2 linked regions of the Colwellia sp. M166 genome follow. The protein of the gene in region 1 interacts with the protein of each later gene in a pairwise test. Links are inferred from orthologs where the notes say so. Each region holds a gene or a part of one and is shown on either strand. Other genes may lie near its edges. The genes, in order: gyrB and gyrA.

The links.
Region 2: the proteins of gyrB (region 1) and gyrA interact in binary tests that used the Escherichia coli proteins (3 or more experiments, as listed by UniProt). The link is inferred for Colwellia sp. M166 from one-to-one orthologs.

Annotation. Positions count from the first base shown.
Region 1 is NZ_CP040755.1:2,495,990-2,513,589, forward strand. Bases 6,819-9,857 are described here. They hold gyrB (DNA topoisomerase (ATP-hydrolyzing) subunit B), read left to right. Parts: upstream 6,819-7,135; coding sequence 7,136-9,580; downstream 9,581-9,857. Other genes in these bases: recF (DNA replication/repair protein RecF), read left to right, coding at 6,819-7,125; glyQ (glycine--tRNA ligase subunit alpha), read left to right, coding at 9,756-9,857. In the rest of the region: tRNA uridine-5-carboxymethylaminomethyl(34) synthesis GTPase MnmE, read right to left, coding at 1-477; membrane protein insertase YidC, read right to left, coding at 668-2,296; membrane protein insertion efficiency factor YidD, read right to left, coding at 2,303-2,551; rnpA (ribonuclease P protein component), read right to left, coding at 2,518-2,874; rpmH (50S ribosomal protein L34), read right to left, coding at 2,916-3,050; chromosomal replication initiator protein DnaA, read left to right, coding at 3,528-4,889; dnaN (DNA polymerase III subunit beta), read left to right, coding at 4,918-6,021; more of recF, read left to right, coding at 6,031-6,818; more of glyQ, read left to right, coding at 9,858-10,691; glyS (glycine--tRNA ligase subunit beta), read left to right, coding at 10,691-12,757; sulfurtransferase TusA, read right to left, coding at 12,925-13,176; FGD67_RS11435 (transglycosylase SLT domain-containing protein), read left to right, coding at 13,405-15,324; pepQ (Xaa-Pro dipeptidase), read left to right, coding at 15,443-16,762; FGD67_RS11445 (YigZ family protein), read left to right, coding at 16,775-17,398; FGD67_RS11450 (TrkH family potassium uptake protein), read left to right, coding at 17,408-17,600. UniProt on the Escherichia coli protein: DNA gyrase negatively supercoils closed circular double-stranded DNA in an ATP-dependent manner to maintain chromosomes in an underwound state.
Region 2 is NZ_CP040755.1:718,824-723,227, forward strand. What follows is about bases 989-4,314. They hold gyrA (DNA topoisomerase (ATP-hydrolyzing) subunit A), read right to left. Parts: upstream 3,922-4,314; coding sequence 1,189-3,921; downstream 989-1,188. In the rest of the region: serC (3-phosphoserine/phosphohydroxythreonine transaminase), read right to left, coding at 1-887. UniProt on the Escherichia coli protein: A type II topoisomerase that negatively supercoils closed circular double-stranded (ds) DNA in an ATP-dependent manner to maintain chromosomes in an underwound state.

The sequences.
Region 1 (17,600 bases):
AAAATCACCTTGTAGAGAATGTAAAGCACAACGGGCGGCTTGCTCTGAACTTGAGTTGATTAAGTCTGCAATGGCTTCAGCTTGTGTTAAATCGAGTTTGTCGTTGAGAAAGGCTTGTTCACTGAACTCACCGGGGCCTGCCATACGCACTTTAGGGAGTGCGAGTATCTCTTTTAGTAACATATCTAAAATAATGGGACCACCATGTCCTTGAAGCTCTAATACGTCTTCACCAGTAAAAGAGTTAGGACCTTTAAAGTACAAGGCTATACCTTGATCTAATGCTTGGCCTTTTTGAGTTTTGAAAGTTAAATATTCAGCTTTTCTAAGTTCTGGTAGCTTGCCTAAAATTGCTTGAGCAACATTTTTAACTTCAGGACCTGAAACTCTGATGATACCAACCCCACCTCTTCCTGGTGCTGTAGCTTGTGCTGCGATAGTTTCTTTTTGGCTTGATGAAAAAGCAAGGTTAGACATGACATGTTCTCAGTTAACGGTAAATTCTATTAATTGGCGATATTATAAACCGTTAAGTACTTGCGTGAAATGCGCACTGAACTTTTGTTTGATTTTTTACAGACGATATTGCCGATAAAGAAAGTTGAAAGCTAAATTTAAGGTATAAAAAAAGGTAGCCGAAGCTACCTTTTCACAGATAAAAACAGTTTTACTTCGCTTTGGCTTTTTCGATGCCCGAGAATATTATTTTCATTTGTACAATTGAAATAATATTACTGACTAACCAGTAAAGTACTAATCCTGAAGGGAACCAGAAAAAGAATACGGTGAACATAACTGGCATATACTGCATTATTTTCTGCTGCATAGGGTCTTGAACCGTCATGGGCTGCATTTTTTGCATAATGAACATACTGATACCCATTAATATTGGCAAAATGTAGAACGGGTCTTGTGCTGATAGATCTTGGATCCACAACATAAATGGCGCGTGACGCAATTCAACACTTTCTAAGAATACCCAATATAATGCTAAGAAGATTGGCATTTGAATAATTAATGGTAAACAACCACCAGCAGGATTTACTTTTTCTTTACGATAAAGTTCCATCATGGCTTGTGACATTTTTTGTTTATCATCACCAAAACGTTCTTTTAACTGGGTCATTTTAGGTTGTAATGCGCGCATTTTAGCCATTGAGGTATATTGCGCTTTGGTTAGTGGATACATACCACCTTTAACTATTAGGGTGATGATGATGATGGCTACACCCCAGTTAGTGACAATAGATTGGATTTTAATTAGCAGCCAGAATAATGGTTGGCTGATCATAAATAAGAAACCGTAATCTATAGTTAAATCTAAGTTTTCTTCGATGTTCTCAAGCACATCTTGATCTTTTGGGCCAACATAAAAGATTGCTGATGTTGTTGCTGTACTATTTGGCTCTATAGTTATTGCAGGAGCTTTAAAGCCAATAACCGCATCTTTATTGCTTGAATAACGGGTATATAATTGGTTATTTGCTGTTTTTTCAGGTACCCATGCAGAAACGAAATAGTGTTGTAACATGGCTACCCAACCACCTTGAGTAGAAACATTTAAGTTTGTTTCTTCAATATCGTCAAACTTATACTTTTCATAAACATCTTCAGTGGTCGAATATGCCGCACCTTTATAGGTAGGAATTAGGCCGCTGCCACTTTCAATTAAAGTGGTTTGCTTAAGTTGTGCATACATTTGCACACTTGCTGGCGTACTAGCATTGTTTTCAATGATATATTCAACATCAACAGCGTAGCTATCAAAACCGAAGGTAAAGCGTTTAGTAACAGACAAACCGGCAGTGTCAATGTAATTTAAATCTATAACCAGAGGTTCATTAGTATTTGCTTGATATGAAGTTGCTGATGTTTGATAGATAGGACGACCCTGAATAACACGGTCTAAACCTTGTGCGCCAGTTAAGCCACTTTGTGCAACATAACGATCACGGTCACTGCGTAAAATAGTAAACGGGATACCGTTACCTTGCTCAGTATCAAATTTTAGTAATTTAGCTTCAACAATGTCACCACCTTTAGTATCAATTTTTAGTGAAAAAACATTATTGGTCACTGAAATTAGGCTAGCACTTACTGGCGTTTTTTCATTGTTAATAGACGTTACTGTTGCTGATGATTCAGGAACAAATTCGCCGTTATTATTGCTTGGTGTTGTTTGTTGAGTTACTGCTGGTTGCTCAATAACTGGAGCATTGTCCATTTGCCATTGATTAAATAGCAAATAGGTAACAACCATAAGCGCAATAAAAAGAAAACTGCGTTGGGATTCCATAATGTCTTATTTCTCTTTTTTTGATAGTGGCACGGGATCATGTCCTCCCGCATTAAGTGGGTGGCATTTTAGTATACGTTTGCCTGCTAACCAACAACCTTTTATCACACCAAAGCGATTTATTGCTTCTATAGCGTAAAAAGAGCATGTTGGATCAAATCTACAATGAGGACCAAGCAATGGGCTAAGCCAACGCTGGTAAGCTTTTACTAAGGTAATAGCTACTTTTTGTGGCGCTGAATTATTTTTCGCCATATTTTTTCCAATTGCTGATTAATTTCTTTATTTTCGAGCTTATCAGTACCTGATTTAACCATAACCACCATATCTATATGGGGGAGATTATGTTGATTTAAACGGAAGCTTTCTCGAATTTGTCGTTTAATACGATTTCGTTGTACAGCTAATTTAACCCGTTTTTTAGCAATGGCTAGACCGAGACGGTTGTTTTTATCAGAATTTGGGGTGATGAGAATGGTGATGTGGCTAGACCCAAAACGCAGAGGTTTTGAGAATACAGCTTGAAATTGACCGGGAGTCAACAAACGTGACTCCCGATTAAATTCATAAGTAACCATAGCGGTTACTATTCCTTTAACTTAAGTTGCAAGTTAAAAGATTAAGCACTAAGGCTTGCGCGGCCTTTAGCACGACGACGTGCAATTACAGCACGACCGTTTTTTGTAGCCATGCGAGCACGGAAGCCATGGTTGCGCTTACGCTTTAATACACTAGGTTGAAATGTTCTTTTCATTACGCTAATCCGTCTGTTGTTGTTGCCCTGGCAAAACAGCCTTCATGAGCACACTGGGTCTAAAAATGAGGCGAAATTCTATATAGAGAAGCAAACTTTGTCAATGGTTATTATCCAGCTATTTTAAAAAGATCGTTTACGGATCGTTCAGATCAGATAAATATCCACAGTTTTTTAACAATTTTATATTTGATAGTTAAGATATGGTCTTTTTTCCATAATAATTAAATGGTATATGGAAAGTTTTTTAACATTTATTTGCTATTAAAAACTTGCTCGCTGCCCAATTTAATTGAGCTTAGGAAAAAAAACTGTCAATAAAATGCATTTATCGAAAAGTCAATATTGATGTTGTGGATAACTATAGTGATAATAGGGTAATTATAAAAATTAATTTTTATACTCTTCTATTTTTTTATTGTTTGCTTTTATCGGTGATTAAAGACAGAAAGTATAGTATTTATCAGGAGTCGGTTGTTGGATCATACACTTTGGCAAAAATGTTTGTCTGTTCTTCAAGAAGAATTACCCGCACAACAATTTAGTATGTGGATCCGTCCGCTTCAGTGTGTGATAACAGATAATATTATGACTTTATATGCGCCAAATCGATTTGTTTTGGATTGGGTAAGAGATAAGTACGTCAATCGCATTAATGAGCTCGTGGGTATGCAGGATAGTGCTAATCCGCCATTATTACGTTTTGACGTTGGTAGTATTCCGGCACAAAAAAGTAATATTCAAAATAGTATTAGTCAATTACAGCCTAATACTAAAAGCTCAAATAAAGACATTATCGCGCCAGAAAGTAATTTACCAAAAACCACCAATATTAGAGTTAAATACACTTTTGATAACTTTGTTGAAGGTAAATCAAATCAATTAGCTCGTGCTGCAGCATCACAAGTTGCTGATAATCCCGGTGCAGCCTATAACCCGCTATTTATTTACGGTGGTACTGGCTTAGGTAAAACGCATTTATTGCATGCTGTTGGCAATGGTATTTTGTTAAATAAACCGAATGCAAAAATAGCTTATATGCATTCAGAGCGTTTTGTGCAAGATATGGTAAGAGCATTACAAAATAATGCCATGGAAAAATTTAAACAATATTATCGTTCAGTTGATGCTTTACTGATTGATGATATTCAATTTTTTGCTGGTAAAGATCGGACACAAGAAGAATTCTTTCATACTTTCAATGCTTTACTTGAAGGTAATCAGCAAATTATTTTAACCAGTGACCGTTACCCTAAAGAAGTTGATGTTGAAGATAGGTTAAAGTCACGCTTTGGCTGGGGTTTAACTATTGCCATTGAGCCACCTGAGTTAGAAACGCGTGTGGCTATTTTAAAGCGCAAAGCGCAAGAAAGTCATATTAATTTGGCTGACGAAGTGGCATTTTTTATTGCTAAACGCTTACGCTCAAATGTTCGAGAACTTGAAGGCGCATTAAATAGAGTTATTGCGAATGCTAATTTTACTGGCCGAGCGATTACCATTGATTTTGTTCGCGAAGCATTGCGTGATTTATTGGCATTACAAGATAAACTGGTCACGATTGATAATATTCAGCGCACGGTAGCTGAATATTATAAAATCAAAGTAGCTGATTTACTTTCTAAACGAAGAAATCGTTCAGTCGCTAGACCTCGCCAAATTGCAATGGCATTATCTAAAGAGCTAACGAACCACAGTTTACCTGAAATAGGTGATGCCTTCGGTGGTAGAGACCATACAACTGTATTACATGCTTGTCGTAAGGTGAAAGCGTTACGTGAAGAATCTCACGATATAAAAGAAGATTATTCAAATTTAACCAGAACATTGTCATCATAATAATAAGTAAGTTATAAGCGAGTCAGAAATGAAATTTTCATTGAATAGAGAATTACTATTGAAACCTTTATTATTGGTTTCTGGTGCTGTAGAACGAAAGAGTACACTACCTATTTTAGGTAATATTCTTTTTGATGTAAGTGGGCAATCACTTACCTTAACAGCTACTGATTTAGAACTAGAAATGGTGGCTTATGCGACTGTAGACAATCATGCAGAAGATGGGAAAATTACCATTCCCGCTCGTAAATTACTCGATATCTGTAAAAGTTTACCTGATGATTCAATGCTAACTTTTGAATCAGTTAACGATGTTATAAAAATTAGCACTGGCCGTAGTAAATATTCACTTTCAACATTGCCAGCCAGTGACTTTCCAAATATTGAAGAATGGCAAGGTGATGTAGCGTTTAAATTATTAAAGTCTGAATTATTACGTTTGATTGAAAGTACGCATTTTTCTATGGCGAATCAAGATGTTCGTTACTACTTAAATGGTATGTCGATAGAAACCGAAGGGCATGAAATACGTTCTGTTGCTACTGATGGCCATCGTTTAGCTATTTGTAAAATTTCTAATCAAGAACTTGAATTACCCGCTAGGCAAGTCATAGTTCCACGTAAAGGTATTCTAGAAATTATTCGTTTATTAGATCCTGTCGATGAAGCCGTACAGGTATTTTTGGGCTCAAATCATATTCGTATTATTGATAATGAATTTTCCTTTACCAGTAAACTTGTTGATGGCCGCTTTCCTGATTATCGTCGGGTTTTACCACGTAATGGTGATAAAATTCTTAATGCTAATAAAGATGAGTTAAGACAAGTATTATCCCGTGCTTCTATTTTATCTAATGAAAAGTTTAAAGGGGTTCGGCTTAATTTTGGCAACACAGAATTAAAAATTACCGCTAATAATCCAGAACAAGAGCAAGCGGAAGAAATTATTGGTATCGACTTTCCTTATGAAGAAGTAGAAATAGGTTTTAATGTTAGTTATGTTCTAGACGTATTAAATGCTATTAAAGAAACTGATGTTAAATTTACTTTAGCGGATGCTAATAGTAGTGTTGTAATCGAAGGTGGCGAGTCTGGTGAAGCCTTGTATGTTGTTATGCCAATGCGTTTGTAGAATTATTAAGTGAGCATTGGTAAATTATTTATACAAGATTTTCGTAATATAGCAAGTGTTGCTGCTGATTTTCATGCTGATGTAAATTTTATTATTGGTGATAATGGTAGTGGTAAAAGTAGTGTACTAGAGGCTATCTTTTATTTAGCTCATGGTAAGTCTTTCCGTAGTTCAAAAGTTGATAATTTACTAAAACACGGCAAGAATACTTTTACTGTTAGTGTCAAAACAGATAAAGATTGTCAGCTTGGAGTAAGAAAAGGTTTTAACAGTAACGCTAGCGATAGTGAAATTAGAATCGACGGAGAAAAACAAAGTAAGTTTTCATCGTTAGCTAAAAATGTTGCTGTACAAGTAATTACGCCTGAAAGTTTTATTGTTTTTTTTGGCGGTCCCAAACAAAGAAGACGCTTTATTGATTTAGGATTGTTTCACGTGAAACATTCATTTTCGGATCACTGGCGAGAGTTTTCTAGAATACTAAAGCAACGAAACGCTTGTTTAAGAAATAAAACAGATTTATCGACACTAAATTATTGGACTGATATTTTTGCTGAGAGCTCAGAACAAATAGCTCACCATAGAGCTGAATATGTGAATGAGTTGACTAACGAGTTAAGTTTTTGGTTGAAAATAATGTTACCGTCAGTATCTGATGATATAGTAATTCAATACTTACAAGGTTGGAATTCAAAGAAGAAGTTATTAGAAGTTTTAGAACAGTATCGCGATAAAGAATTATCCATGGGTTACAGTTTATTTGGTGCACAAAAGTTTGATGTAAGATTTATATTAAATGGTACATCCCTTGATAATCAACTATCTCGTGGGCAACAAAAGTTGTTTTTACTCGCTTTAACTTTTGCACAGGCAAAGCTTATTGAAAGAGTAAACCGAGTAAAACCAATTTTGTTAATTGATGATGTAGGTGCAGAACTTGATATTCACTCTAGAGCATTATTAAATAATGCAATAGCAGAAATTGATTGTCAGGTTATTGTAACTGCAATAGATAAAACAGCAGTGGAACAACTCGTTCCGCAGAAAGAAAACTATAAAATGTTTCACGTGAAACATGGCAAACTATCAGTAATGAGTGAGTAGGCTACAAGCTATGACAATAGAAAATGAATATGACTCGGCAAGTATAAAAGTACTTAAAGGCTTAGATGCAGTTCGCAAAAGACCAGGGATGTATATAGGTGATACCGATGATGGCACTGGCCTTCATCACATGGTATTTGAGGTGTTGGATAACTCAATTGATGAAGCTCTTGCAGGTCACTGTAGTGATATTATTGTTAAAATTCACTTAGACGGTTCAGTGTCAGTTAGAGATGATGGGCGAGGAATTCCAACTGAACTTCATCCAGAAGAAGGAATTTCAGCAGCAGAAGTTATCATGACAGTATTGCATGCTGGTGGTAAGTTTGGTGGCGAAGACTCGGGCTATAAAGTTTCGGGTGGTTTACACGGTGTTGGTATATCTGTAGTAAATGCTTTAAGTCACAAATTAAAATTAAATATTCGAAGAGACGGTAAATTATTCGAACAATTTTATCATCACGGTGTTCCAGCAGAGCCTTTGAAAGTTGTTGGTGAAAGTGACAAAACCGGTACAGAAGTGAGATTTTGGCCAAGTGAAGATACTTTTACTGATGTGCTATTCCACTATGACTTACTAGTGAAAAGAATCCGTGAGTTGTCATTTTTGAACTCTGGTGTTTCTATTCGACTTATTGATGAACGAGAAGCGGGTAAAGAAGATCACTTTCACTTTGACGGTGGTATTCAAGCGTTTGTTGATTATTTAAATACCAATAAAACGCCAGTTAATGAAGAAATATTCTATTTCGATCTAGAACGTGATGATGGCATTATTGTTGAAGTAGCAATGCAATGGAATGATGGCTTCCAAGAAAGCATCCACTGTTTTACTAACAACATTCCACAACGTGATGGTGGTACTCATTTAAGTGGTTTTAGAACAGCCTTAACTCGTACGCTTAATAGCTACATGGTTAAAGAAGGTTTAAATAAAACTAAGAAAGGTGGTAGTACTGAAACTAGTGCCTCTGGTGATGATGCTCGTGAAGGTTTAACTGCTGTAATTTCAGTTAAAGTACCTGACCCTAAATTCTCTTCTCAAACTAAAGATAAGTTAGTGTCATCTGAAGTTAAAACAGCTGTAGAGCAAGCGATGGGCGAAAAACTAGGTGAGTATCTATTAGAGAAACCTTCAGTAGCTCGTACTATCATTATGAAGATTGTTGATGCGGCTCGTGCTCGCGAAGCTGCACGTAAAGCAAGAGAAATGACCCGTCGTAAAGGTGTTTTAGATATCGCTGGTTTACCAGGTAAATTAGCTGATTGCCAAGAAAAAGATCCTGCACTTTCTGAACTATATATTGTCGAAGGAGACTCTGCTGGTGGTTCAGCCAAGCAGGGACGAAATCGTAAAAACCAAGCCATCTTGCCATTGAAAGGTAAAATTCTTAACGTAGAAAAAGCGCGTTTTGATAAAATGATATCTTCACAAGAAGTTGGTACGCTAATTACTGCGTTAGGTTGTGGTATTGGTCGCGACGAATATAATCCAGATAAACTTCGTTATCATAGCATTATCATCATGACCGATGCTGATGTCGATGGTTCTCATATCCGAACATTATTACTGACATTTTTCTATCGTCAAATGCCTGAAATAATGGAACGTGGTTACATCTATATTGCTCAACCACCACTTTATAAAGTGAAGAAAGGTAAGCAAGAACGTTATATTAAAGATGATGAAGGCTTAACTGAGTACTTAACGACACTTGCTTTAGAAAATGCTGAAGTACATGTCAATGAATCAGCACCAGCAATATCAGGCTTATCTCTAGAGAAATTAGTTAAACAGTTCCGTAAAACTCACGAAACTATTAAACGTGTGTCTCGTTTGATCCCTGCTGATATTTTAGAGAAGATGATCTACGGTGATGTTATTTCTACTGAAGACTTTAAAAATAAAGATAAAGTAGAAACTTGGACTGCTAATCTTCTTAAGCAATTATCAGATCAAGATGGTAATGGTTCTATTTACACGGTAGAAGTTAAGCAAGACCAAGAGCGTAATGTTTATTACCCAAGTTTTAATGTACGTAAACATGGTATTGATACCGTTTATGACTGTGACTATGAATTTTTTGATTCGAAAGAATTTGAAAATATTCAAAATTTAAATAAAGCGGTAAATGGTTTAATGGAAGAAGGTGCTTATGTTAAGCGTGGCGAAAAAATTAAACCTATCACTGAGTTTGAAGAAGCTTTAAATTGGTTAATGGCAGAATCAAAACGTGGTCAATATATTCAACGTTATAAAGGTCTAGGTGAAATGAATCCTAGTCAACTATGGGAAACAACCATGGATCCTGAAACACGTAGAATGCTACAAGTAACTATTGAAGATGCTATTGCTGCCGATCAATTGTTTACTACCTTAATGGGTGATCATGTAGAACCACGCCGACACTTCATTGAAGAGAATGCGCTTAAAGTGGCTAACTTAGATGTTTAGCTTTTAAAATTTAAAGATAACAATGCCCGATCATCAAATCGGGCATTTTTTGTTTCTAACCTTGTATTTTTGAGTGATAAACTCTAAACATCTAAGCAAGGGCACTAGGCTAATAAAGCGACAAACGGTATAATTAGCCTTATTTATCACACTATAACCATAGAATCGGATTGTTATGAGTACGTTTAATGTAAAGACCTTTCAAGGACTAATATTGCAGTTGCAAGATTATTGGTCACGTCAAGGCTGTGTCATAGTTCAGCCATTAGATTTAGAAGTAGGGGCTGGTACATTCCATCCAATGACATTTTTGCGCTCTATTGGTCCAGAGCCAATGAGTAGTGCATATGTTCAGCCATGTCGTCGTCCTACCGATGGCCGCTACGGCGAAAATCCTAATCGTCTACAACATTACTATCAGTTTCAAGTAATGCTTAAGCCATCACCGGATAACATTCAAGAATTATATTTAGACTCACTAAAAGAGATGGGCATAGACCCGCTAGTACATGATATTCGCTTTGTAGAAGATAACTGGGAATCACCAACTTTAGGTGCCTGGGGTCTTGGATGGGAAATCTGGTTAAACGGTATGGAAGTTAGCCAGTTTACTTACTTTCAACAAGTCGGTGGAATTGAGTGTGCACCTGTTACTGGTGAAATTACATACGGTCTAGAACGCTTAGCTATGTATATTCAGAACGTCGATAGTATCTATGATCTAGTCTGGACTGATGGCCCTATGGGTAAAGTACTTTATGGTGATGTATTCCACCAAAATGAAGTCGAACAATCAACTTATAACTTTGAACATGCTGATGTTGCCGATCTTTTCAAAACTTTTGACCAATGCGAAGTGGTTAGTCAAAAGCTTATTGAAGCAGGTTTAGCATTACCTGCATATGAACAGGTTATGAAAGCCTCGCATGCTTTTAACTTACTCGATGCTCGTCACGCTATTTCAGTGACAGAACGTCAACGTTATATTTTACGTGTCAGAACGTTATCTAAAGCATGTGCACAAGCTTATTATGCAAAACGCGAAGAGCTTGGTTTCCCTCTTTGTAAGAATAACGATGCCAAAGGCACTTCAGCAGAGGGGCAAGCATAATGACTACTCAAACACTATTAATAGAATTGGGTACTGAAGAGTTACCACCCAAATCGTTAAAAACTTTAGCAATGACTTTTCATCAACAAATTAAAGCCCAATTGGACGCAGCTAAGCTTTCTTATGCTGATATCCATTGGTATGCGACACCAAGACGTTTAGCAGTTAAAGTTGATGGTTTGGTTGCTAGTCAAGCTGATAAAGCCATCGAGAAACGTGGGCCTGCTGTTAATGTAGCATTTGACGCCGAAGGTAATGCAAGTAAAGCTGCAGAAGGTTGGGCTCGTTCAAATGGCATTACCGTCGCAGATGCTGAGCGTTTGGTTACGGATAAAGGTGAATGGCTGCTACATAAAACGGTAGAGCAAGGTAAGCACATTGAGCTGTTGATTCCTGATATGGTTAACCAGGCGGTAGCTAAATTGCCAGTGCCTAAACCTATGCGTTGGGGTTCAGGCAGAACGCAGTTCATCCGCCCAGTGCATACACTGACTATGCTTTACGGCGAAAAAATTATTGCTGGTGAAACACTCAATGTAAATTCCAATAATGTTGTTACTGGACATCGTTTTCATCATGATGGCTTAGTCACTATTAATCATGCTGATAATTACGAAAAAATCTTACGTGATGCCTATGTTGTGGTTGATTATCAAGAACGTAAAAAAACCATTCTAGAGCAAATTAATTTAGCAGCTGAAGAAATTGGCGGCATTGCCTTACCTGATGAAGAGTTACTTGATGAAGTGACTTCATTGGTAGAATGGCCTGTTGTCTTAGTAGGGAGCTTTGACGAGGAGTTTCTTAATGTGCCAGCAGAACCATTAATATATTCAATGAAAGATCATCAAAAATACTTTCCGGTCACCAGTGTTGACGGTAAGTTATTGAATAAATTCATTTTTGTTTCAAATATCGCTAGTAAAGACCCAAGCCAAGTTATTAAGGGCAATGAGAAGGTAATTCGTCCACGTTTAGCTGATGCTGAATTTTTCTTTAAAACAGATAAAAAACAAACACTTGAGTCTAGGTTGGTCAGTTTAGAATCAGTTTTATTCCAAAAACAATTGGGAACAGTAAAAGCAAAATCAGAACGTATTGCCAGCTTAAGTGAATTCGTTGCTGAGAAAACGGGTGATGATAAAGCACTGGCTTACCGTGCCGGTTTGTTAAGTAAAACTGATCTGATGTCGGATATGGTGCTTGAGTTTCCACAAGTACAAGGCACCATGGGTAAATACTATGCTCAACATGATGGTGAACCCGCGGCTGTTGCGCAAGCGTTAGAAGATCAATATCGTCCACGTTATGCGGGTGATGCATTACCTGAGCAAACTATTGGTTGTGCGGTAGCTATCGCAGATAAAGTTGATTCTTTAGTGGGAATATTTGGTATTAACCAACCACCAAAAGGCGATAAAGACCCGTTTGCACTTCGCCGTGCGGCTATTGGCTTGATCCGTATTATTATTGAAAAGCAACTGAATCTTGATATTGCTGAACTCATTGCGAAAAGTGTCGAGTTATATCAAGATAAATTATCTAATGACGATGTGGCTAAACAAGTTTTAGATTTTATCTCAGGTCGCTATCGTGCGTACTACCAAGATCAAAAAATTGCCATTGATGTTATTCAAGCGGTTTTAGCTAATGCGCCATCTAAACCTTTAGATTTTGACAAACGTATTCACGCCGTAACTCACTTTAAAACGTTAGCTGAATCAACAACGTTAGCAGCAGCTAACAAGCGTGTAGGTAATATTCTAGTGAAGTTTAAAGGTGAGTTATATTCTGAATTTAAACAAGAATTAGCATCTGAAGCTGCTGAACAAGAGCTTGCTGAAAGTTTTGCAAAAGTAAAAGTGAAAGTAGCGCCATTAATGGTAGATAAAGATTATCAAAATGCACTTGCTGAATTAGCGACATTAAAGCAACCAATTGATAACTTTTTCGATAATGTTATGGTGATGGCAGACGATGAAGCCATTAAAACTAACCGTTTAACTTTGCTCAGTGAAATTCGTAATAGCTTCTTTGCTATTGCCGATATATCATTATTGCAATAAATACCAGTTGCAATAATACGGTGCTAGCCATTTTATTATAAAAAATAACTTATATGAACATGACAAAAAGGAAGGCTTAGGCATTCCTTTTTTATTAGAGGGAAAGCTAGGGGAATAGCAGTAATACCAAGTTTATAAAGTTTTAATGATACTTAACTAACGCTTGGTTAAGCCATGCCTTTTTTAATAACATATTGAAAAGGTTTGTTGGTTGCTTGTTGGGCAATAAGCTGATGTTCCATAAAGCGACAAAAACTGGGGATATCTCTTGTCGTTGATGGGTCATCAGTGCTAACTAATAGCGTTTCACCGGCGGCAATCTGACGGATTTTTTGTCGTATCATCATCACCGGCTCTGGACAGCGTAGTCCTATTGCATCTAATTGATGGTCAGTGTCTGGAAGTGTCTTGGTTGTCATTTCTAACCTTGCTAAGCAATATATACTGCCGCCAAGTTTAAAGCCTATTTACAATGACGCAACCATAATATTATTGGTAATAATGAATAATTCAAAAATAATTTTAACTAATATGGTTGAGATTCAGCGTTACTATTTAAAATTAAGCGGATAAATATGGTGATTAGACTTGCTTTGTTACGTTAGGAGTGAATAATTGAGCTACGCTTATTTTCCCAAGGCCATCCAATGCCGTTAGGTAGTTTCCGATTTCTCAAAAGCATTTTATTAAGTACACTATTGGCAAGTACAGCAAGTTTTGCTAATGATGAAAACTTGCAAAGGAAAACCTTTTTGCAAGCCGAAAAGCAAGTGTGGAATAGTGGCTCTGCAACTTATCAAAATTTATACAACCAACTGCACTACTACCCACTTCAGCCTTATTTGGATCAGAAGCGTTTAATGACAAAAATCAACTTGTCGTCTGCGTCAGAAATTAATGACTACTTAAACAAGTATGAAGGCACACCACTGGATTGGCCATTAAGAAAAAAATGGTTAAATTATTTAGCTAAACGTAACAAACCGGTACTTTTTCAACGCTTTTACAAAGTAACCAATAACGTTGAGTTAACCTGTCAATATTACTTATTTCAATTGAAATCGGGAGTAGCAGCTTCAAGTATCTTGCCAAAAGTGACACCACTGTGGCTGGTTGGTAAGTCTCAACCTAAAGTTTGTGATCCGCTATTTAAAAAATGGCAACAAGCGGGTTATCGAACCAATGATATTATCTGGCAACGTATCGTGTTAGCCGCAGATGGTGGTAAGCATACTTTAATTCCTTATTTAACCATGCTATTACCAAAAAATGAGCAGTATTTAGCTGAGCTTTGGCATAAAGTACGTCGTGATCCGTCCTACGTTAAACGTTTAACAAAATTTAAAAACAAAACTCCAAGAGAAGCTGAAATTGTTGCTTACGGTTTAAAGCGTTTGATATGGCGTGCACCTCAACAAGCACTTGATAGTTATGCTTTAGCTAAGACACTATTACCATTTACAAAACAACAGCAACAACAAATCACCTTGAAGTTTGCTTTAGCATTGGCCAGTAAAAATCATTTAGATGCGGCAGGGTGGTTAGCACAAGTTGATGATAAAGATTTTAATAGTAATTTAACACAGTGGTATATAACAGACGCATTACGAGATCAAAATTGGCAAAATATTAAAACTAAGCTGTTAAAATTACCTGAAATAGCACAAAAAAGCCTAAAGTGGCGTTATTGGTATAGTAGAAGTTTATTGGCAACCGGAGCGCTAGAAACTGGCAATAAACTATTAAGTGAACTGGCACAAAGCCGGCATTATTATGGTTTTTTAGCCGCCAGCTATTTAAATAAGCCAGCTAACTTTCAGAACATACCGCTTGATGTTAGTGCTGATGAAAAAGCGTTGATTATTAAAAGCCCTGAAGCGAAAAGAGCCTTTGAGTTGTTTGCTATTGGCCGATTTCATCATGCGCGTCAAGAATGGAACTATTGGTTATCGAAACTCAATAAGCGAGACAAGTTAGTTGCTTCTAAAATTGCTAATGAGATGCATTGGTATGACAGAGCTATATTTACCTTAGCTAAGGTTGGCTATCTTGATGATGTTAATTTACGCTTTCCATTAGGCTTTGAAAATGAGATTAAACATTACGCTGGCAATGAAAAAATCAATTCAGCATGGGCGTTTGCTATTGCTCGGCGAGAAAGTTCGTTCATGTCAGATGCTAATTCCTCTGCAGGGGCTAAAGGCTTAATGCAAATAATGCCAGGTACGGCAAAGCAGTTAGCACGTAAAACAGTGTCTAATCGGTATTTACTCGATGCTAAAAATAATATCAAGCTAGGGACTAAATATTTACGAAACTTATTGGATCGTCATGATGGTAACCCTGTGCTTGCTACCGCAGCTTATAATGCCGGTCCTTATCGAGTAAAAACTTGGTTAAAGGGGGCTGAATCGCTACCTGCAGATGTTTGGATCGAGACTATTCCGTTTAAAGAAACACGAGAATACGTCAAAAGTGTTCTCGCGTATCAACAAATATATCAACATAAAGTAGGGCAAACAGTTTCGTTATTTGATCAGATCATTGCGATGAATATAAATGAATAGCGCATATATAGCCATGATAGCTCTGAAACAGTATGTTGAAGTATCATAGGTATAAGCATTATCATATCGCACTAAACGCGGTATAATTAAAACAACAAGAAATTTAGAGAGTTACCAGATGAATACACTAGCGAGTCACTATCCAGCTCATGTTGCTGAATTACAAAAAAGAACCAAAGCTGTATTAACAAGAGAAAATCTTCAAGGCTTAGTCATTCATTCTGGTCAAGAGATCAAGGCTTTTTTAGACGATAATAGCTACCCATTTCGTGTTAATCCACACTTTAAAGCATGGTTACCTTTAGTTGATATTCCTAATTGTTGGTTATTAGTAAATGGCCGCGATAAGCCAACACTTATTTATTACCAACCAGTTGATTTTTGGCATAAAGTTATTGAATTAGCCGGTAGCTACTGGAGTGATTTTTTCGATATTAAAATTCTCTCTAAGGCAAGTGAGGTTGATAAGTTATTGCCTTACGATAAAAAGGCCTTTGCTTATATCGGTGCTCATATCGAAGTCGCAAAAGCCTTAGGCTTTGAGCATATCAATCCTGAGCCATTGATCAACTATTTACACTTCCATCGTGCTTATAAAACATCATATGAGCAAGAATGCATGCGCCGTTCTAATGCCATTGCGGTTAAGGGCCATAAAGCAGCAAAGGCGGCCTTTTTTGATGGCGCCTCAGAATATGATATTCAACATGCTTACCTTAAAGCGACACAGCATGTTGAAAGTGAAACACCTTATGGCAATATTGTCGCCTTGAATGAAAACACGTCGATATTACATTACACCGCGTTAGATCGCGAGGTGCCACAAGCACACCGGTCATTTTTATTAGATGCGGGTGCTAATTTTCATGGTTATGCCTCAGATATCACGCGTACTTATTCCTTTAAGCGCGATCGTTTTGCAGAGTTAATCGCTCGCATGGACAGCTTAATGCTAAATGCGGTTGATGGTTTAAAGCCAGGGCTTAGTTACGTTGATCTGCACATTGCATCATATCGCGAGATAGGTAAGGTACTAAAAGAGTTTAATTTTATTAATGTTGATGTTGATACTGCAGTAGATAGTGGCATTATTTCAACTTTCTTTCCGCATGGTTTAGGGCATCATTTAGGTTTACAAGTCCATGATGTTGGTGGCTTTATGGCTGACGAACGTGGTACTCATGTTAATACTCCTGAGCAACACGCTTTTTTACGGACATCACGTATCATTGAAAGCAATCAAGTTTTCACTATCGAACCTGGATTATATTTCATTGATTCACTGCTTGCTGACTTAAAGCAATCAGTGCATGGCAAAATGGTTAACTGGCAAGAAGTTGATACTATGCGTCCATTTGGCGGTATCAGAATCGAAGATAATATTATCGTTCACCAGTCTCATAATGAAAATATGACACGAGATTTTGAATTAAATTAAGCGAATATATACGTGTCCACGCCTTATGTGATAGCTGCTGACGAGATTATTGATGAAACAATTGTCACTCGCAGCCGCTTTATTTGCTACCTTAAGCCTTGCACTAGTGCTGCTGATGCCAAGGCGTTTATAAAAAGTTTACAAGCACTGCACCCACAGGCTAATCATCACTGTTACGCCTTTATTGCTGGTCGGCCTGAAAATAGTCAGTTGTATGGTTTTTCTGATGATGGTGAACCATCAGGTACCGCCGGTAAACCTATGCTGAGTATGTTAATAGGTAGTCAAATAGGTGAGCTTTGCGCAGTTGTTGTACGATATTTCGGTGGTACTAAACTTGGTCCTGGTGGATTACAGCGTGCATACGGCGGTAGTGTTAAACAAGCATTAGCGGTTTTACCGACAAAACTGAAAATTCCTATGGTACGCAAAACACTAGCGTGTCAATATAGCCAAGTAAACGATGTTTTGTACTATATTGGACAGTTTGGTGGCGAGATCATTCGACAAGACTACAATGAAAATATTGTCCTTACGCTCGCATTACCAGATGAAAAACTTGAGTTTTTCCAACTGCAGTTGCAAACAATGTCTGCTGGGCAGTTAACACTACAACCGATAACTAAAAAGCAATAATAAACTACCGTGCAATTTAAAAATATCATCCGAATATTAGGTTTACTAGTCGCTTTATTGAGTGTGACTATGTTACCGCCAGCTTTTGTTTCACTCGTTTACCGTGATGGTGGCGGTGTTTCTTTTTTAATGTCTTTTGTTTTTTGCCTGATCGCAGGGTTACTGTCTTGGTATCCTTATCGCGCTGAAAAAAGTGATTTAA
Region 2 (4,404 bases), 1.8 Mb from region 1 along the record:
AAACTTCTATTTTCAGGAGTAATTGAGTTGCTATAAAATTCACTTTCATCAATATATTGATAAAGTAATTGTGCTTTTTGTGCATTAATTTCAGCAATAGCACTAACACCGCCTTTAGCGAGTAACCATTCAAATACAAGCCCCGCTAAATACCATGCATAAGTCGGTGGCGTGTTATACATAGAACCATTTTTCGCTAATACTTGGTAATTCATGATTGAAGGTGTATCGATATGAGCGTTGCCCAGTAAATCTTCACGAACAATCACTAAGGTTAAGCCTGAAGGACCAATGTTTTTTTGCGCACCAGCATAAATGAGCCCAAATTTACTGACATCAAATTCACGCGATAAAATAGTCGATGACATATCAGCAATAAGCGGAATATCTCCGGTGTTTGGTACATCAAAAATCTCAATGCCATCAACGGTTTCATTCGGGCAATAGTGCACATAAGCTGCATCCTGACTAATTGGCCATTCACTGCTTGGTCTTACACGTTGAACATCATCGACATTATCCATGACATTAATCACGTTGATATCACCATAATGGCTGGCTTCTTCTGCGGCAGATTTAGACCAAGCCCCAGTAACAATATAATCAGCTTTTTTAGACGTACCTAATAAATTCAATGCCACGGCCGAAAATTGACCACGGCCACCGCCATGACAAAACAATACTTTATAATTTTCAGGTATCGCCATTAGCTTACGTAAATCAGCTTCGGCTTTTTCCGCAACAGCAATAAACTCTTTACTTCGATGACTGAGTTCCATTACAGAGCTACCGGTCCTAGCAAAGTTTAAAAACTCACTTTGCGCTTTTTTCATGACATCTACAGGTAACATCGCAGGACCTGCGCAAAAATTGTAAACACTAGACATTAAACACTACACCCTTCTCTAAGTAATTTGCTTTGTTTATTTGACTCAATGAAAGCCAAACTAACCACTGAATTTTTCGCTAATAGCACACCGCCATAAAATGACTTTTATTATTATATGTTAACTTTTAAACCCTTAACGCATTGCTTACACAGCATACATTATTGGTTTCTGGCATCAATTCTTAATTAAACTTTGATATAACTATTTTATGTTAATTAAATCAACAAATTTGCCCAGTTAAGTAAAATTTACCCATAAAAAAAGGCGGTAAATACCGCCTTTTCTATGTTAACAACGGTTACTCTGGAGTATCGTCATTATTGAGTGCTGAGTCTTGGTTCTCACCCTCAATCTTTGCTTCCGGTGTATCAACTGTTTCCCCTTCGACTGATTGAGCTGAAAGTTCTTCACCCTCTTCAGTTGTGTCGAAGACTTCAACTTCTTCTATTTCGTCGATACGTTGTAAGGCAACAACATGTTCCCCTTCAATCGTACGAATAATACGAACACCTTGGGTATTACGACCAATAACACTAACTTCATCAACACGGGTACGAACTAGCGTACCGTTATCAGTGATCAGCATGATCTCATCTTGCTCTTCAACTTGTACAGCGCCAACAACAGGACCATTACGCTCACTAACTTTAATTGAAACAACCCCTTTAGTAGCACGACTCTTAGCCGGATACTCATCAAGTGCCGTACGCTTACCAAAGCCATTTTCAGTGATAGTCATGATCGGACCATCGTTTTTAGGCACTATCAATGATACTACTTTTTGATCGCCTTCTAACTTGATACCACGTACACCTGTACCGGTACGACCGATAGGTTTTAATGCCCATTGTTGTTCACCAGTTTCGGGATCAACTTTTATTTCACCCGTTTCACTATCACGTTTTTTCTCGTTAAAACGGACGACTTTACCGGCATCAGAGAACAACATAATGTCATTATCGCCATTCGTAATATCAACACCAATTAAGGTATCGTCATCACGTAAGTTCAAGGCAATAATACCGTTTGCACGTTGATTTTTATAAGCGGTTAACGCTGTTTTCTTCACAGTACCAGAGGCTGTTGCCATAATAATGAATTTATCTTCTTCATATTCACGTACAGGTAAAATTGCCGTAATACGTTCACCTTCTTCAAGCGGTAAAATATTAACAATTGGACGACCACGCGCAGTACGACTGGCTAATGGTAATTGGAATACTTTCAACCAATAAAGTTTACCGCGGTCTGAGAAACATAAAATGGTATCGTGGGTATTAGCAATAAGTAAACGCTCAATGAAATCTTCTTCTTTCATCTTAGTTGCGGCTTTACCTTTACCACCACGTCGTTGTGCTTGGTAATCACTTAATATCTGATACTTAACATAACCTTCATGTGAAAGTGTTACTACGACATCTTCTTCAGTGATCAAATCTTCCATTGATAAATCATGTGAAGCATTAGTAATTTCAGTACGACGCTCATCACCAAATTCATCACGAATCGCTTCAAGCTCTTCACGAATCACTTCCATTAAACGTGCAGGTGTCGCTAAAATATGAAGTAATTCAGCAATAACTTCTAATAATGCTTTGTATTCACTTAAGATTTTTTCGTGTTCTAGACCCGTTAACTTATGTAAACGTAAATCTAGAATAGCTTGTGCTTGTGGTGGTGTTAAGAAATATTGTCCATCACGAATACCAAACTCTTCTTCTACCCATTCAGGGCGAGCAGCATCGTCACCAGCAGCAGCTAGCATGTCAGACACAAGACCTAAGTCCCAGCCTCTTGCTAGTAATTGCTCTTTTGCTTCACTTGGCGTTGGTGAGTTCTTAATTAACGCAATAATTGGGTCAATATTAGAAAGTGCAATCGACAAACCTTCAAGTAAATGTGCGCGTTCACGTGCTTTACGTAATTCAAAGATGGTTCTGCGTGTTACAACTTCACGGCGATGCAATATAAAGGCATCAAGCATTTCACGTAAGCTGAATAATTTAGGTTGGCCGTTAGTTAATGCCACCATATTCAAACCAAACGAAACTTGCATTTGCGTCAGCTTATACAAGTTATTTAAAATAACCTCGCCTACTTCGCCACGTTTCACTTCAATTACCATACGCATGCCGTCTTTATCAGACTCATCACGTAAGGCAGAAATGCCTTCTAAGCGTTTTTCTTTTACCAAGTCAGCCATTTTTTCAATCAAACGGGCTTTGTTAACTTGATAAGGCAATTCGAACACAACAATGGTTTCTTTACCCGATTTTTCATCGACTTCAATTCTAGCGCGCGCACGAATTTTAATTTTACCACGACCGGTAAGATAAGCTTCTTGTATACCTGCACGACCACTGATAATACCAGCCGTTGGGAAATCAGGTCCTGGAATTAACTCTAAAAGCTCTTCAAAGCTTATATCGCCATTCTCTATTACCGCTAAACAGCCATTAATAACCTCTGTTAAGTTATGTGGCGGAATGTTTGTCGCCATACCAACGGCAATACCAGAAGTACCATTAACCAATAGGTTAGGAATACGTGTTGGCATAACTGCTGGTATCATTTCCGTACCGTCGTAGTTAGGCACGTAATCAACAGTTTCTTTATCTAAGTCGGCTAAAATTGAATGAGCGATTTTCGACATTCTAATTTCGGTATAACGCATTGCTGCTGCTGAATCACCATCAACAGAACCAAAGTTACCTTGACCATCAACCAGCATATAGCGTAATGAGAAATCTTGGGCCATACGTACAATGGTATCGTACACAGCCGTATCACCATGCGGGTGATACTTACCGATAACATCACCAACAACACGTGCTGACTTTTTATACGGCTTGTTAAAGTCGTTACCTAAAACATTCATCGCAAAAAGAACGCGACGATGCACTGGTTTTAATCCATCACGCACATCTGGTAGTGCACGACCTACGATAACGCTCATTGCGTAATCTAAATAGGAGCTTTTTAGCTCATCCTCAATATTGACAGGAGCAATATTATTCGCCAAATCGGTCATAAATTGATGGTATCCCTTAACGTAAATCTAATTCAGAAAATTTCGAAATTATTATTTTTAATTAACACGGCATACTAGCATAAATATTTCTCATGCCCTACCGCTTTATTTTGCTTAATTCTGCCGTTAAAACACTAAAGTTTCAAGTAAATGCTAGATATTCGCTATATTGCCAATACCAATCTGATTTCAAAGATTTTTTTCATCAATTATTAGCTTAAAAATGACTTTTATTCTCGCCATTGTTCGCATTTTAGGCACATATCATGCTCAAGCGTATATTTTATCGTCATTGCCCCTTTAACACCGACATTAATATACTGATGGGAAGGGTATTCATCTACTTAACTTGAATTTGGGATAAGCATTATTTTATAAAAATTAATTACAATTCAAAACAGTGAGTTAAATTTATACTTTGATCATTCTTCTTAGTTCGCGCGTCAATTGTAAGTGAATTAAGTGTAAAAATTAGGAGAAACA